2 regions of the Pseudoduganella sp. genome follow, and region 1 is predicted to be linked to the other one. Evidence: predicted binding sites of a transcription regulator. Region 1 holds the regulator's gene; the other holds the start of a gene.

Region 1 (7,760 bases):
CGAAGATGATGCGGTGGTCGTAGCGGTAAAAGTCCTCCGCCCGCATGAAGTCCGCAATACGGTCCCACGCCGCGTTATCGCGCAACAAACCACCGATAACAGATTGCTCTGCCTCGATCGAGTGCGGCGGGATGCGGAGGGAATCGACTTGTGGGTCGGACTGGGGTGCGGCGTTCATGGCGCGCATTATACCTGCTTCGGCAGGGTCGGAATAATCCCTGGAAATAAAAAAAGCCGGGAGAACCCGGCTTTTTTGCTGTATTTACGACGCTGATTAAGCAGCTTCGCCAACCACAGCCACGGTCACTTCAGCCACCACGTCGGTGTGCAGGGACACGGCCACTGGGAACTCGCCCACGGTCTTCAGCGGACCGGTTGGCAGGCGCACAGCAGCTTTTTCCACTGCGAAGCCGGCTTTGGTCAGGGCTTCAGCGATGTCGAAGTTGGTCACGGAACCGAACAGGCGGCCGTCAACGCCGGCTTTCTGCGATACGGTCACGGTCATGCCGTTCAGCTTTTCGCCTTGGGCTTGGGCAGCGGCCAGCTTGGCGGCAGCAGCTTTTTCCAGTTCGGCGCGCTTGGCTTCGAATTCAGCCACGGCAGCAGCGGTAGCGCGGCGTGCCAGTTTCTGAGGGATCAGGAAGTTACGGGCGTAGCCGTCTTTCACTTTCACCACGTCGCCCAGGTTGCCGACGTTGATAACTTTTTCCAGCAGGATGATTTGCATAGTTTTCTCCAGGTACTTAGATCTGAGCCGCTAATTAAGCGTGGTGCAGATCGGTGTATGGCAGCAGGGCCAGGTAGCGGGCGCGCTTGATCGCGGTGTCAACTTGGCGCTGGTAGTGCGCCTTGGTGCCGGTCAGGCGTGCTGGCATGATCTTGCCGTTTTCCTGGATGAAATCTTTCAGGGTATCTACGTCTTTGTAGTCCACTTGCTCAACGCCAGCGGCGGTGAAGCGGCAGAACTTCTTGCGCTTGAACAGAGGGTTTTGTTGCTTGCGCTTTTCTTTCAGCTTGAGCTTGTTTTTGTCGAACTTTTTACCGAATGCCATTTTTGGCTCCTGTATCTAAAAAAGTGCGCTGTTTAGACAGCACGAAAATCAATGATGTGAAACACCAGGGTTCTGCTATTGCGGTTCTTCTTGGCCAGGAAACCGGTGAATTCGTACAAACCGCCGAGGCGCGCCTGACTGAATCGTCTTGAAAGCTCGCCTGCCGCAACGGCAGGGATTTCAAACTCGGTCAATCGGGCGATACCTGCCTCTGTCTGCTGCGAACTGTGCTGCAAGCTTGCATTCACAATCGGCAGGCCGGCCGGGGTGTAACGTATTTCATCCCGTTCGGCGATCAGGGCGGTAACCCGGAGCTGGTTGTACAGACCGTCTCCTGTTCAGGAATCAGGCCGCTGCAGGAGCTGCTGGGGCTTCGGCGCGATGGCTCTTGGCCGCGTCTTCACGCTGAACCGACTTCATCATCGGGGAAGGAGCGGTTTCCGCTTTCTTCATCTTGACGGTCAGGTGACGCAGCACGGCATCATTGAATTTGAATGCGGTTTCCAGTTCGACCAGGGTCTCGTTGTCGCACTCGATGTTCATGCAGATGTAGTGTGCCTTGGCCAGTTTCTGGATCGAGTAAGCCATTTGACGGCGGCCCCAATCTTCTACGCGGTGCACGTTACCGCCGCGCGAGGTCACGCTGGCTTTGTAACGTTCGATCATCGCGGGCACTTGCTCGCTTTGGTCCGGGTGGACGATAAATACGATTTCGTAGTGACGCATTAATAACTCCCTTAAGGACTGTGAATATAGCCCACCCCGGCGTCAAGACGGGTGTGGGAAGAGGTAAGCCCGCAAATATAGCAGGTTTTGCCGGCCAGCTCAAGCTTTACTGACGCCGCGCAAACCGCCGCGCCGCCGCCGCTGGCATGCTAAGCCATGGACCACCCCGACCGCGCCTGGAAACTGCTTCTGCAGCGCCACCTGCCCACGGTGCTGGCGCGCCTGTTCCCGGCGCTCCACGCCCTGATCGACTGGGGCGAACAATATTACCTTCCAGACAAGTGCCTGCTGCCCCGGAGCGCCGACAGCCACAGCGGCGAACGCGAGCCCGACTTCGTGGCCATTGTGACGCTGCGCGACGGCAGCCAGGCATGCCTGCATTGTGAAATCCAATGCTCCCGGCAGGCACGATTCCCCGCGCGCGTGGCGCAATACCATGCGCGCCTGGTCGACCGCTTCGGCATGCCGGTCATCAGCCTCGCCATCCTGGGCGACCCCAGCCCGGGCTGGCGGCCCTACTCGAGCGACGACCATTGCGGCATGGCGTTCCAGTTCCAGATTGCGAAGTTGCTCGACTATCGCGCCGCGCTCAGCGATTTGCGCCGCACGTTCGATCCGGTATCGATCGCCATCGCCGCACACCTGATTGCCCTGGCGACCCGCCGCAACCCAGGCCGGCGCTGCGCCGACAAGCTCCAATTGATGCTTCCCCTGTATGCCTTGCGGGGAAAATTAAAGGAACTTACCGAGATACAGGAGGTCTTAGACTGGTTGTTGCCGCTACCGCCCGCCTGGCAAAGGAGATTCACCATGGACGTCGATAACTTTCTTGAAGACCACAAGAAGTGGGATAAAAACAGCCTCAACTACGCAATTGCCGAACACTTCATCCAGCAAGGTATCAAACAAGGTATCGAGCAAGGCATCGAGCAAGGCATGAAGCATGGCTTCCCGAAAGGTGAAGCGATGGGCAAAGCCAAGGGCGAAGCCATAGGATTGGCAAAAGGCCAGGCGCAGACCCTCAAACTTCAGCTGGAAGTGAAATTCGGCCCGCCCGGCAAGAACGTGCTGCGCGCCATTGATCGCGCCAACGCCGCCCAGCTCGAGCGCCTGGCAATCGCTTTGCTCGACGCGGAATCGGCCGCCGAAGCCTTACGCGCCGCGGGCCTGCGCGTCTGATGCCCCTGCCGCATCGGCCAGCCCCGGGTGCCGGGCCGAGCGCAAAATGCCCACCAGGAACCCAAGCCCGGCCGCGAACCAGACCACCGACGCCACCACATCAAACGCCAGCAAGCGATCCGGGAATTTGTACAAATAAGGCAACACCAGCAAGCCGCGCAGCAGGCACACCGCCGCCACCGTCCCCTGCACCATCTGCGCGAACGGCAGCCAGCGCAGGTAGCCGGCACCGGCCAGCCCGTACAGCGCACAGACCAGCATCAGCAAGCCGATCACCAGCGCGCCCGCCGGCGCCAGCAAGCCGCCGGCCTGGGCCGACGCCACGACTTTGGGCGGCGCCTGCAGGAAGGCATACCAGTCAGGCCCCAGCAATGGCGCCACAAAATGGATCAAGGCGCCGAACAAACAGATCCCCGCCGCCAGCAAGAAAGCACACCGTCCCATCCCGCCCTCCATTGGTTGTCGAATCGACATTAAGCCGAAATTTTTCTGCGTGTGCAACAAATTGCTTGCAATTCGTTTCATACTGTACAAAAATACAGACTGTCTATATTCACAGTTCACCATAGCGCCATGATCAAGCTCACAGCACGCCAAGAAGAAATCCTCAACCTGATCAAGGATGCGATCGAAAACACCGGCTTCCCGCCGACCCGCGCCGAGATTGCGGCAGAGCTGGGCTTCAAATCGGCCAATGCGGCCGAGGAGCACCTGAAAGCGCTGCAGCGCAAGGGCGCGATTGAAATCACCGCCGGCACCTCGCGCGGTATCCGCCTGACCGGCAATTTCGGCGGCACCGCCACCGGCACCGGCGCCGCCAGCGCGCCGGCCCCGCGCGCCAAGGTCGAATTCGACGACATGCCGGCGGTCCCCGCCGGCATGCTGGTCAGCCTGCCCCTGATTGGCCGCGTCGCCGCCGGTTCGCCCATCCTGGCCCAGGAAAACCTGGAAACCACCTACAGCGTCGACCCCAACCTGTTCTCCGCCAAACCGGACTTCCTGCTGAAAGTGCGCGGCGAATCGATGCGCGACATCGGCATCATGGACGGCGACCTGCTGGCCGTGAAAAAGACCGATACCGCCCGCAACGGCCAGGTCGTGGTCGCCCGCATCGGCAACGACGTCACCGTGAAGACCTACCGCAAGACCGGCAGCACCATCGAACTGCTGCCGGAAAACCCCGACTTCAAGGTCATCACCGTCACCCCGGAAGACGACTTCGCCCTGGAAGGCCTGGCCGTCGGCCTGATGCGGACCTGGCACTGATGCTGACGCTGTACGGCAGCGCCGAATCCGGCCACACCTACAAGGTGCGGCTGATGCTCGAAGTGGCAGCGCTGCCGTACGACTACCAGGAGATCGATTTACGCCTCGAGCGCGCCGCGCGCCCGGAACCCTTCCGCAGCCTCGCCCGCTATGGCGAAGTGCCCCTGCTGGTGCATGACGGCCAGCCCTACGTCCAATCGAACGCCATCCTCCTGCACCTGGCGCAGCACACGCAAGCCTTTGGCGCGGAAACGCCGCAGCGCCTGGCGCGCAGCCGCGAATGGCTGTTCTGGGAAGCCAACCGCATCGGCACCTCCCTGCCCCACCTGCGCTTCGGCCAGCGCTTCGACCCGCAAGGCTACCCGCCCGGCGTGCTGGAATGGATGCGCGCCCGCTTCACGGCCGACATCGCCCGCCTCGATGACGAGCTGGCCGACGGCCGCGCCTTCCTGCTGGGCGATGCGCCCAGCGTGGCCGACTTCGCGCTATGCGGCTACATGTTCTGGCCGGAACAGGCCAGCGTCAGCTACCCGCCGCACGTGGCGGCATGGCTCGAGCGCATCCGCAGCTTGCCGGGCTGGCGCCATCCTTACGACATGCCCGGCGTGGTGCCGTTTTAACCCTCCCGCCCCTGGCTTTTTGCAGCCCGTCGCCATCGCCTGCGGCGCGCACGGCCCCGAAAACCGCTGTGGAAAAAGCGCTACGCTAAACCCGCAGCCTGTTCCGCGATTCCTGCATTTCGTCGCAGGCATGTTCCCCGCATGGCTGCTTGCAACATAAAGTTACACAACATACCGATAACACCCACGGGGAGACCAGATGTTCAAACCTTTATGCATCGCCGCGGCGCTGCTGGCAGCGCAGTCCGCGTCCGCTTTCGACCAGCAGGCCAACCACTACCGCCTCAGCATCGACAAGGATGCGCGGCGCGCCCACGTCGAAGCCGACGTCTGGGTCGAGGGCCGCGAGCTCGTGCTGTTCAACGTCATGCCGATTCCGCAGTTGAAGAACGGCCAGGCCGACCTGATCGAAAAGCTGGCCGTGCGCGATATGGCCGGCAACGCCGTCCAGCTGCATGACAAAGGCGAAGGCGAATATGAGGTCGATGGCGACCGCCGCCTGCGCCTGTCCTACGACATCCGCCTGGAGCACGACAAATACCAGTGGCCGGGCGGGAATGAAGAAGTGTCTTACCACACCGACGAAGGCCTGATGGCGGTTGGCTACCCGCTGTTCATCGTGCCCGGCGTGGCGATGCACGGCCAGACCGAAGTCGCCTTCGACCTGCCCGCCGGCTGGAAGGCCAACACGCCATGGCGCAGCGGCGGCAAGCCCGGCGTCTTCATCGCGGAGTCGCGCCGCGAGCTGGTCAACAACGCCCTGTTCTTCGGCACCGCGCGCGCCGAAACCTTCAAAACCGGCGGCGTCGAAATGACGCTGGTGATGGGCAAGCAGTACTGGAAACGGCGCGAAGCCTTCATCTCGATGATCGACAAGCAGATGAACAGCTACCAGAAACTGTACGGCCGCGGCCCGGTGGCGCAACGCTTCCTGGTCGTGATCAACCAGGGCGACAGCGGCGACGGCGGCGCCTTCTCCGGCTCATTCAGCCAATACCTGAAAGACGACGGCAGCGAGGTGTCGCGCCCGGTCTGGGGCAAGGTAATGGCGCACGAACTGGCCCACTTCTGGGACGGCCACTCGCTGGTGCCGAAAAATGAAAGCGAGGAATGGTTCAAGGAAGGCGTGAACGACTACGTCACCGTCATCACCATGGCGCGCAACAAGCTGCTCGACCGCGGCATGCTGATCCAGCAGCTGGAAAACCTCGCACGCGGCCAGAACGTCGCCCGCAATGTCCAGGGCCTGACCGTCACCGTGCGCGAAGCGGTGAAGGACAAACACCGCAACTGGCTGCTGGTCTACGGCGGCGGCACGATTGCCGGCCTGGCGATGGATGTCGAACTGCGCAAGGCCAGCAAGGGCAAGGTCAGCCTGGATACCCTGCTGAAAGAGATGTACAAGGAATTCGGCCACAAGGGCAAGGCCTACGACCAGGCCGACATTGTCCGCATCGGCAAGGCGATCAGCGGCGTCGACCTCGACCCGCTGCTTAACAACATCGTCGCCACCAGCAAAGCGCCCGACCTGGCGCCCCTGTTCCGCGATATCGGCCTGCGCCTGGAACAATTCGGCATGCTGGAAACCTACCTGCTGCGCGACCCAGCCGCGACAGCCGAACAGAAGGCGCGCTTCCGCGCCATCTTCGGCCAGCCATATTGATCACGGCTGGGCAATAGTGGGTCAGTCGAGGGCGTTGCGGAAATCGGCGATCAGGTCGGCCGTGTCCTCGATACCGACCGAAACGCGGATCAGCGAATCGGCGATGCCCATTGAGGCACGGCGCTCGGGTCCCATCTCGTAGAAGATGGTGTGCGACACCGGGATTACCAGGGTGCGCGTGTCGCCCAGGTTGGAGGTCGGGATCGCCAGCTTCAGCTTGTTCAGGTAGTCGAAGCAGTCGATGCCGTCCTTCAGTTCAAAGCTCAGCAGCGAGCCGAAGTCCTTGAACAGTTCCGCCGCGATGCCATGCTGCGGGTGCGACTTCAGGCCGGGGTAGTAGACCGCAGCCACGCGCTCGTCCGCCTCCAGCATCTCGGCCAGGGCGCGCGCGTTGGCGCAGGTGCGTTCCATGCGCAGCGCCAGCGTTTCCGCACCGACGGCGATGTGGTGCGCTGCTTCCGGCCCGAGCGAGGCGCCAAAGTCGCGCAGCGCCTTGGCGCGGATCTGCACCAGGCCCCATTGCGCCGGCGCGTTTTTCTTGTAGTTCTCGAAGATGTTCGGGAACCTGGTCCAGTCGTAGGCGCCGGTATCGGTCAGCGCGCCGCCCAGCGCATTGCCATGGCCGCCGATCGACTTGGTCAGCGCATTCACCACCAGGCCCGCGCCCACGTCCTTCGGGCGGAACAGGTAGGGCGAGGTCATGGTGTTATCCACGATGTACAGGATGCCGCGCTCGGCGCACAGCTGGCCGATGCGCTTCAGGTCCGCGATCTGGGTGCGCGGGTTGGCGATGGTTTCGACGAATACCATGCGCGTTTCCGGCTTCAGCGCGGCCGCCACGTTGGCGACGTCGGTGGCGTCGACGAAATCGACGCCCACGCCCTGCCCGGCCACGGTCTGCCACAGCGAATTGGTGTTCCCGAACAGGAACGACGACGACACGACATGGTCGCCGGCCCGCAGCAGCGCCTGGAACACGGCGCCGATGGCGCCCATGCCGGTGGCGAAGCAGATCGTGCCGACGCCCTGCTCCATCTTGCTGACCTTGTCCTCCAGCGCGGCAACCGTCGGGTTGCCTTGGCGGCCGTAGCGGAAGCCCGGCTCCTTGCCTTGGAACACCGACGCCAGCTGGCGCGCGTCGGCATAGCCGAACGTCACCGAAGTGTGGATCGGCTTGTGCAGCGAGCCGTGTTCGATGCCCTTCTGGCGGTCGTTGTGCAGGATGGTGGTCGTGAAGCCGTAGTTCTTCATCAG
Region 2 (7,760 bases), on a different contig from region 1:
GAAGTCCACGGTGCCCTGGTCGATTTCGTCCAGCAGCAGGCGCGAGATCGGGGTCAGGCGGGCTTCGGTGTAGCGCATCGCCGCAGCGCCGTCGCCGTCGCGCGAACCGAAGTTACCCTGGCCGTCGATCAGCGGATAGCGCAGCGAGAAGTCCTGCGCCATGCGCACCAGCGCGTCGTACACCGACTGGTCGCCGTGCGGGTGCAGCTTACCCAGCACATCGCCCACCACGGTGGCGGACTTGCGCGGCTTGGCGGTCGGGCCCAGGCCCAGTTCATTCATCGAATACAGGATGCGGCGCTGCACCGGCTTCTGGCCGTCGCACACGTCCGGCAGGGCGCGGCCCTTGACCACGGAAATGGCGTAGTCCAGGTAGGCGCGCTCGGCGAAGGTGGACAGGGTCAGGGTTTCGCCGCCGTCATCGCTGCCGCCACCGCTGGGCGGCATCTCTGGGGTTGGGTCGTCAAAGAGATTTGCTTGAGTCATATTTGTTGTCTTTTCCTTAGACCCGGTAAACCTGGGTCAGACCCAAGGGACTAGGCGTCCCCGTCTGACCCACGTCACGCGGCTGTCGCGGAGGATGTGTCTGACCCTTGGGTCAGACACAGGTTTACCGGGTTTAAATATCAGCTTCCACTTCGTTACCGTGCTCCTCGATCCAGGCACGGCGCGCCGCAGCCTCGCCCTTGCCCATCAGCATATTGAAGCGCGAGGACGAATAGCTATGGTCGAAATCGCCCAGCGACACAGGCAGCAGGCGGCGTGTATCCGGATTCATGGTGGTTTCCCACAGCTGCTCCGCATTCATCTCACCCAGGCCCTTGAAGCGGGAAATGGTCCACGAACCTTCCTTCAAACCATCCTTGCGCAGCTTGTCCTCGATTGCCACCAGCTCACCGTCGTCCAGCGCATACAGCTTCTGGATCGGCTTCTTGCCGCGCGCCGGCGCATCCACGCGGTACAGCGGCGGACGCGCCACGCAGATATGGCCACGGTCGATCAGCGCCGGGAAATGGCGGAAGAACAGGGTAAGCAGCAGCACCTGGATGTGCGAGCCGTCCACGTCCGCATCGGACAGGATGCAGATTTTGCCGTAGCGCAGGCCGGACAGGTCCGGCGTATCGCCATAGTTGTGCGGATCAACCCCGATCGCCACCGCGATATCGTGGATCTCATTGTTCGCATACAGGCGGTCGCGATCGGTCTCCCACGAGTTCAGCACCTTGCCGCGCAGCGGCAGGATGGCCTGGAACTCCTTGTCGCGGCCCATCTTGGCCGAACCGCCCGCCGAGTCACCCTCGACCAGGAAGATCTCAGTGCGCGCCGTATCGTCCGACTCGCAATCGGTCAGCTTGCCCGGCAATACCGCCACGCCGGAAGACTTCTTCTTCTCGACCTTCTGCGCCGAGCGCAGGCGCGATTGCGCCTGCTTGATCACCAGCTCCGCCAGCTTCTTGCCGTAGTCGATGTGCTGGTTCAGCCACAGCTCCAGCGCCGGCTTGGAGAAAGTCGACACCAGGCGCACCGCGTCGCGCGAATTCAGGCGCTCCTTGATCTGGCCCTGGAACTGCGGGTCCAGCACCTTGGCCGACAGCACGAAGGAAGCGCGCGCAAACACGTCTTCCGGCAGCAGCTTCACGCCCTTCGGCAGCAGCGAATGCAGCTCGACGAAGTTCTTCATCGCGCCGAACAGGCCTTCACGCAGGCCCGATTCGTGGGTACCGCCGTTCGGGGTCGGGATCAGGTTCACGTAGGACTCGCGCACCACGGCGCCTTCCTCGGTCCACGCCACCACCCACGACGCGCCTTCGCCCTCGGCAAAGCCCTCCGCGTCCGGGGTAGCGAACTGCTCGCCCTCGAACAGCGGAATCAGGGTTTCGCCGCCCGACGTGGTCTGGGCCAGCTGCTCGTTCAGGTAGCCGCGCAGGCCATCCTTATACATCCAGGTCTGCTCATCGCCGGTCTTGGCGTTTTTCAGCGTGACGGACACGCCCGGCAGCAGCACCGCCTTGGAGCGCAGCAGGCGTTGCAGCTCGACCTGCGAGATCAGCGGCGAATCGAAATACTTCGCATCCGGCCAGGCGGTGACGCGGGTACCGGACTTTTTGCCGTCCTTCGGCGCCGGCATGGAGCTCAAAGGCTCGACCAGGTCGCCGTGCTCGAACGCGATCTGGTGGAAACCGTTGCCGGCGTCGTCTTTACGCCACACCGAGATCTCCAACCGCTTGGACAGCGCATTGGTGACGGACACGCCGACGCCGTGCAGGCCGCCCGAGAAGGCATAGGCGCCGCCCGAACCCTTGTCGAACTTGCCGCCCGCGTGCAGGCGGGTGAAGACGATTTCCACCGTCGGCACGTTCTCTTCCGGGTGCAGGCCGACCGGGATGCCGCGGCCGTCATCCTCGACGGTGATGGAACCGTCGGCATTCTGCGTCACGATAATGTTCTTGCAATGGCCGCCCAGTGCTTCATCGGAGGCATTGTCGATCACCTCCTGGATGATGTGCAGCGGGTTCTCGGTACGGGTATACATACCCGGGCGCTGCTTAACGGGTTCCAGTCCTTTCAGGACGCGGATGGATGATTCGCTGTAGTCGGAAACTGGTTTTTTAGTGGCCATACATGTTCTTGGTAGTGCAAAGTGCTGTGATTATATACAGTATTTTCCGTCTTGACGGGGCTCTTGCCTGCGCATTCTATCCGCAACGGCCGGTGGCGCAAGGGAATCGCGGCGGTAAAATGGGTTTATGACCACAGATCGGCACCCGTTCGCTGTCAGGCTGGTCGGCTTCCCGACGGACGCCGAACGCGCCCTTGCGCAGGGGTTGGCGCGGGCGCCGGCCGACGGACCGAGCTACCTGTGCCTGTCCGCCGACAGCCTGCAGGACCCCGACATCTACCTCGCCAACGGCACCGAACTGAAAGCGCTGGCCGCCATCGCATCGTTGGCCGCAGGCGACATCCGGCCCGCCCTGGTGCTGGGCGCCACGGGCGTGGTGCTGCCCTATCCCAACCTGCCGCTGCCGGTGCAATGGAACGCCCTGTACGCCGAACTGGCCCGCCTGATGGCGCGCCGCGCCGAAGTGCTGGCCGGCCTGTCCGCCGCCGGCCAGCCGCTGGTGCCCGAACGCCGGCGCCGCGAACGGCTCGACCTCGACCTGACCGAGCCCGCCGTGTACGAAAGGATGCGTAAGCCGCGCCGCGAAGGCGCCGTGCTGTGCGTCGACGCCAACGCCCACTTCAGCGAACAACTGGGCCGGAGCCTGAAGCAGTTCGGCACGCCCGTGCTGTGGGCGGTGGACGGCGTCGCCGCGCTCGCGCTATGCCGGCAGCAGCAAGTCGCCGTCGTACTGCTCGATTTCGCCGCCCCCATCATCGACCACTACCTGCTATGCGCCCAATTGCGCAGCGAAGCAGGGCAGCCCGAAGTAGTCTTCCTCGCCCAATCCGCCCACGACTACGACAGCACCCGCGCCCGCGCCGCCGGCGCCGCCGGCATGCTGGACAAGCCCCTGGCCCAGCACCAGGTGCAATCCGTCCTCCGCAAATTCATGCGCCTCTGAAATGTCCACCATGGGGTCAGGAAGAAAAGTGGACATTTCCTGAAGAAATGTCCGCTTTTCTTCCTGCCGGATCGCCGTACCGCCCCAAGGTGGACATTTTTATGCGGCGTTGATGGGCGGTGCTGGAGTCTTTAGACCGTTTTTACGCGTTGGTCGATACGCTTTCGTTACCTTCTTTTTTGACGAAAGTGGATTTATGAAGAACGTGTTTTTCCTCGCTGCCGCAATGCTGGCGGCGCCTGCTTTTGCGGCGGACCTGTCGTTCAATACCGCGCTGACCAGCGATTACCGCTATCGCGGCATCTCGCAAACCCGTCTGCAGCCGGCGTTGCAGGGCGGGGCGGATGTGGTTGACGCGGGCAGCGGCTTGTACGCGGGCGCCTGGGCTTCGACCATCAGCTGGACGCGCGATGCCGGCGGCGCCGGCCGCGTGGAGCTGGACCTATACGGCGGCAAGCGCGGCCAGCTGGGCGCATCGGCCAGCTATGACGTGGGCGTCCTGACCTATATCTACAAGGGCCGCATCCCCGGCCAGGCCAATCCCGATACCACGGAAATCTACGGCCAGCTCGGCGTCGGCCCGGCCACCCTGAAGTACTCGCACGCCGTGACCAACCTGTTCGGCTTCGTGGACAGCAAAAACTCCGGCTACCTGGACCTGTCGACCAACCTGGAAGCCGGCCAGGGCACCACCATCAACCTGCACGCCGGCCGCCAGCGCGTGCGCCGGCACGGCGATGCGGACTACACCGACTGGAAGCTCGGCGTCACGCGCGACTTTGGCTATGCCAGCGTGCAGCTGGCGGCCGTCGGCACCAGTGCCCGCAAGTCCGCCTATGCCTCGCCGGCCAACGGCAAGTTCCTGGGCAAGTCCGCGCTGCAGCTCACCGCCAGCCGCACCTTCTGATTTTTACATCTTGTTTACACCGGCTTGCCGAGTCTTTACACCGATTTTAGGCGCGGCTCGATAAGCTGGTCCACAGCAAAACAAGACCTTTCGGGGAACCACAATGGACTTTGTATTTATCGGCGCAATCGTCGCCTTCTTCGCGCTGGTGGCTGCCATGGCCGCCGGCTGCGCCAAGCTGGGGGACCGGCCATGAACATCTTCTACCTGGTCGGCGCTATCGCCACGGTGGGCCTGCTGGCCTACCTGCTGCTCGCCCTGCTGAAAGCGGAGGATATGTAATGACGGCCCAATCAATCCTCCTGCTGGCGGTATTCCTGCTCGTCCTGCTGGCTGCCGCCTGGCCGCTGGGCGGGTTCCTGGCGCGCGTGGCCGACGGCCGCGCCATCCCGGGCCTGGGCTGGCTGTACGCCCTGGAACAGCGCCTGTACCGCATCGCCGGCGTGCCGGATGACGAGGCGCAGCGCGGCATGGGCTGGAAGCACTACGCCATGGCCCTGCTGGTGTTTAACCTGCTGGGCACCCTGTTCGTGTATGGGGTGCAGCGCCTGCAGGGCTGGCTTCCGCTTAACCTGCAAGGCTTGCCGGGCGTGGGCGCGGACTCTTCGTTCAACACCGCCATCAGTTTCGTGGCCAATACCAACTGGCAAGGCTATGCCGGCGAGCAGACCATGAGCTATTTGAGCCAGATGGTCGCCCTGTCGGGCCAGAACTTCCTGTCCGCCGCCACCGGCATCGCCGTCGCCTTCGCCCTGATCCGCGGCTTCGCGGCGCGTTCGGCCAAGTCGATCGGCAACTTCTGGGTCGACCTGACGCGCATCATGCTGTATGTGCTGCTGCCGCTGGCCTTCGTGCTGGCCATCCTGCTGGCGGGGCAGGGCGTGATCCAGAACTTCTCCCCGTACCAGGAAGTGACCACGCTGCAGGGCGCGACCCAGACCATCGCCATGGGCCCGGTGGCGTCGCAGGAAGCGATCAAGATGCTGGGCACGAATGGCGGCGGCTTCTTCAACGCCAACTCGGCGCACCCGTTCGAGAACCCGACCGCGCTGTCGAACTTCATGCAGATGCTTGCCATCTTCCTGATCCCGGCTGCGCTGTGCTTCACCTTCGGCCGCATGGTGGGCGACCGCCGCCAGGGCTGGGCGCTGCTGGGCGCCATGACCATCATGTTCGCGGCGGCCGCCATCGGCATCACAGCCGCCGAGCAGCAGGCCCACCCTGCGCTGCAGGCCATGGGCGTGGATGGCGCCAATATGGAAGGCAAGGAGACGCGCTTCGGCATCGCCGCCACCAGCCTGTTCGCCACCGTCACCACCGCCGCCTCGTGCGGTGCGGTCAACGGCATGCACGATTCCTTCACGCCGCTGGGCGGCATGGGGCCGATGCTGCTGATGCAGCTGGGCGAGGTGGTGTTCGGCGGCGTCGGCGCGGGCCTGTACGGCATGCTGGTGTTCGCCATCATGGCGGTCTTCATCGCCGGCCTGATGATCGGCCGTACGCCGGAATACCTGGGCAAGAAAATCCAGTCCTACGAAATGAAGATGACTTCCATCGCCATCCTGGTCACGCCGACCCTGGTGCTGGTGGGCACCGCCGTCGCCGTCATGCTGGATGCGGGCAAGGGCGGGGTGGCCAACCCCGGCGCGCACGGCTTCTCGGAGATCCTGTACGCCTTCAGCTCCGCCGCCAACAACAACGGCAGCGCCTTCGCCGGCCTGTCCGCCAACACGCCGTTCTACAACACCATGCTGGGCATCGCCATGTGGTTTGGCCGCTTCGCGGTGATCGTGCCGGTGCTGGCCATCGCCGGTTCGCTGGCCGGCAAGCAGCGCCTGCAGGCCAACGCCGGCACCATGCCGACCCACGGCCCGATGTTCGTCTTCCTGCTGGTGGCTGTGGTGCTGCTGGTGGGCGTGTTGAATTACGTTCCTTCGCTGGCGCTCGGCCCGGTGATCGAGCACCTGCAACTGTATAAGTAAGGAGTACCCACCATGTCCTTCAAGCTGTTCGACCGGCAGCTCGTGCTGCCGGCGGTGGCCGACGCTTTCCGCAAACTGCACCCGCGCGTGCAGCTGCGCAGCCCTGTCATGTTCGTGGTCTATATCGGCAGCATCATCACCACGCTGCTCTACTTCCAGGCGCTGGACGGCGCGGGGGAGGCCAGCCCGGGCTTCATCCTGGCCACCGCGGTCTGGCTCTGGTTCACTGTGTTGTTCGCCAACTTCGCCGAAGCCATGGCCGAAGGACGCAGCAAGGCGCAAGCCGCGTCGCTGCGCAGCCTGAAACAAAGCGTCACCTCCAAGAAGCTGGCCGTGCCCAAGCACGGCACGCCGTGGCTGCCTTGCCCGGCCACCGACCTGCGCAAGGGCAACCACGTGCTGGTGGAAGCCGGCGACGTGATCCCGATCGACGGCACGGTGGTGGAAGGCGTGGCCTCGGTCGATGAAAGCGCGATCACCGGGGAATCGGCGCCCGTCATCCGCGAATCGGGCGGCGACTTCTCGTCCGTGACCGGCGGCACGCGCGTGCTGTCGGACTGGCTGGTGGTGCAGGTGACCGCCAATCCCGGCGAGACCTTCCTCGACCGCATGATCGCCATGGTCGAAGGCGCCAAGCGCAAGAAGACGCCGAACGAGATCGCGCTGACCATCCTGCTGGTGGCGCTGACCATCGTGTTCCTGATCGTGACCGCGACCCTGCTGCCGTTCTCGCTGTTCTCGGTGGCGGCGTCGCAGGCCGGCTCGCCGGTCACCATCACCGTGCTGATTGCGCTGCTGGTGTGCCTGATCCCCACCACCATCGGCGGCCTGCTGTCGGCCATCGGCGTGGCGGGCATGAGCCGCATGATGCAGGCCAATGTGATCGCCACCTCCGGCCGCGCGGTGGAGGCGGCGGGCGATGTGGACGTGCTGCTGCTGGATAAGACCGGCACCATCACCCTCGGCAACCGCCAGGCACCGGCCTTCTTCGCCGCGCCGGGCGTGACCGAGCGCGAACTGGCCGACGTGGCGCAGCTGGCGTCGCTGGCGGACGAAACGCCGGAAGGGCGCAGCATCGTGGTGCTGGCCAAGCAGAAGTTCAATATCCGCGAGCGCGAACTGTCGCCGGTGCATGCCACCTTCATTCCGTTCTCGGCCAACACCCGCATGAGCGGGGTGGACATGGACGGCCGCGCGGTGCGCAAAGGCTCGGCCGACGCTGTGCGCAAGCACGTGGAAGCCGCCGGCCAGGCCTGGCCGGCCGAGGTGGCGCGCGCCGTGGACGACGTGTCGCGCCGCGGCAGCACG

Evidence for each region. The regulator LexA, encoded in region 1, represses DNA repair genes until DNA is damaged. The targets are predictions, from matches to a motif close to ACTGTATNNNNATACAGT.
Region 2: ACE3TQ_RS07740 (DNA topoisomerase IV subunit B) is a predicted target of LexA. The motif match lies at 2,644-2,661, and genes of this name have one in related genera.

The regions. Positions count from the first base shown of each region.
Region 1 covers NZ_JAYSCO010000015.1:23,174-30,933, forward strand. Annotated here, with positions in the region: gene ACE3TQ_RS09595 (replicative DNA helicase) at 1-178, opposite strand, end outside; gene rplI (50S ribosomal protein L9) at 275-727, opposite strand; gene rpsR (30S ribosomal protein S18) at 762-1,052, opposite strand; gene priB (primosomal replication protein N) at 1,085-1,378, opposite strand; gene rpsF (30S ribosomal protein S6) at 1,398-1,778, opposite strand; gene ACE3TQ_RS09620 (hypothetical protein) at 1,935-2,957, shown strand; gene ACE3TQ_RS09625 (hypothetical protein) at 2,931-3,401, opposite strand; gene lexA (transcriptional repressor LexA) at 3,531-4,223, shown strand; gene ACE3TQ_RS09635 (glutathione S-transferase family protein) at 4,223-4,843, shown strand; gene ACE3TQ_RS09640 (hypothetical protein) at 5,043-6,506, shown strand; gene ACE3TQ_RS09645 (cystathionine gamma-synthase family protein) at 6,528-7,757, opposite strand; gene purF (amidophosphoribosyltransferase) at 7,757-7,760, opposite strand, start outside.
Region 2 covers NZ_JAYSCO010000011.1:32,527-40,286, reverse strand. Annotated here, with positions in the region: gene parC (DNA topoisomerase IV subunit A) at 1-486, opposite strand, end outside; gene ACE3TQ_RS07740 (DNA topoisomerase IV subunit B) at 620-2,620, opposite strand; gene ACE3TQ_RS07735 (two-component system response regulator) at 2,748-3,563, shown strand; gene ACE3TQ_RS07730 (TorF family putative porin) at 3,760-4,470, shown strand; gene ACE3TQ_RS07725 (potassium-transporting ATPase subunit F) at 4,663-4,752, shown strand; gene kdpA (potassium-transporting ATPase subunit KdpA) at 4,752-6,452, shown strand; gene kdpB (potassium-transporting ATPase subunit KdpB) at 6,465-7,760, shown strand, end outside.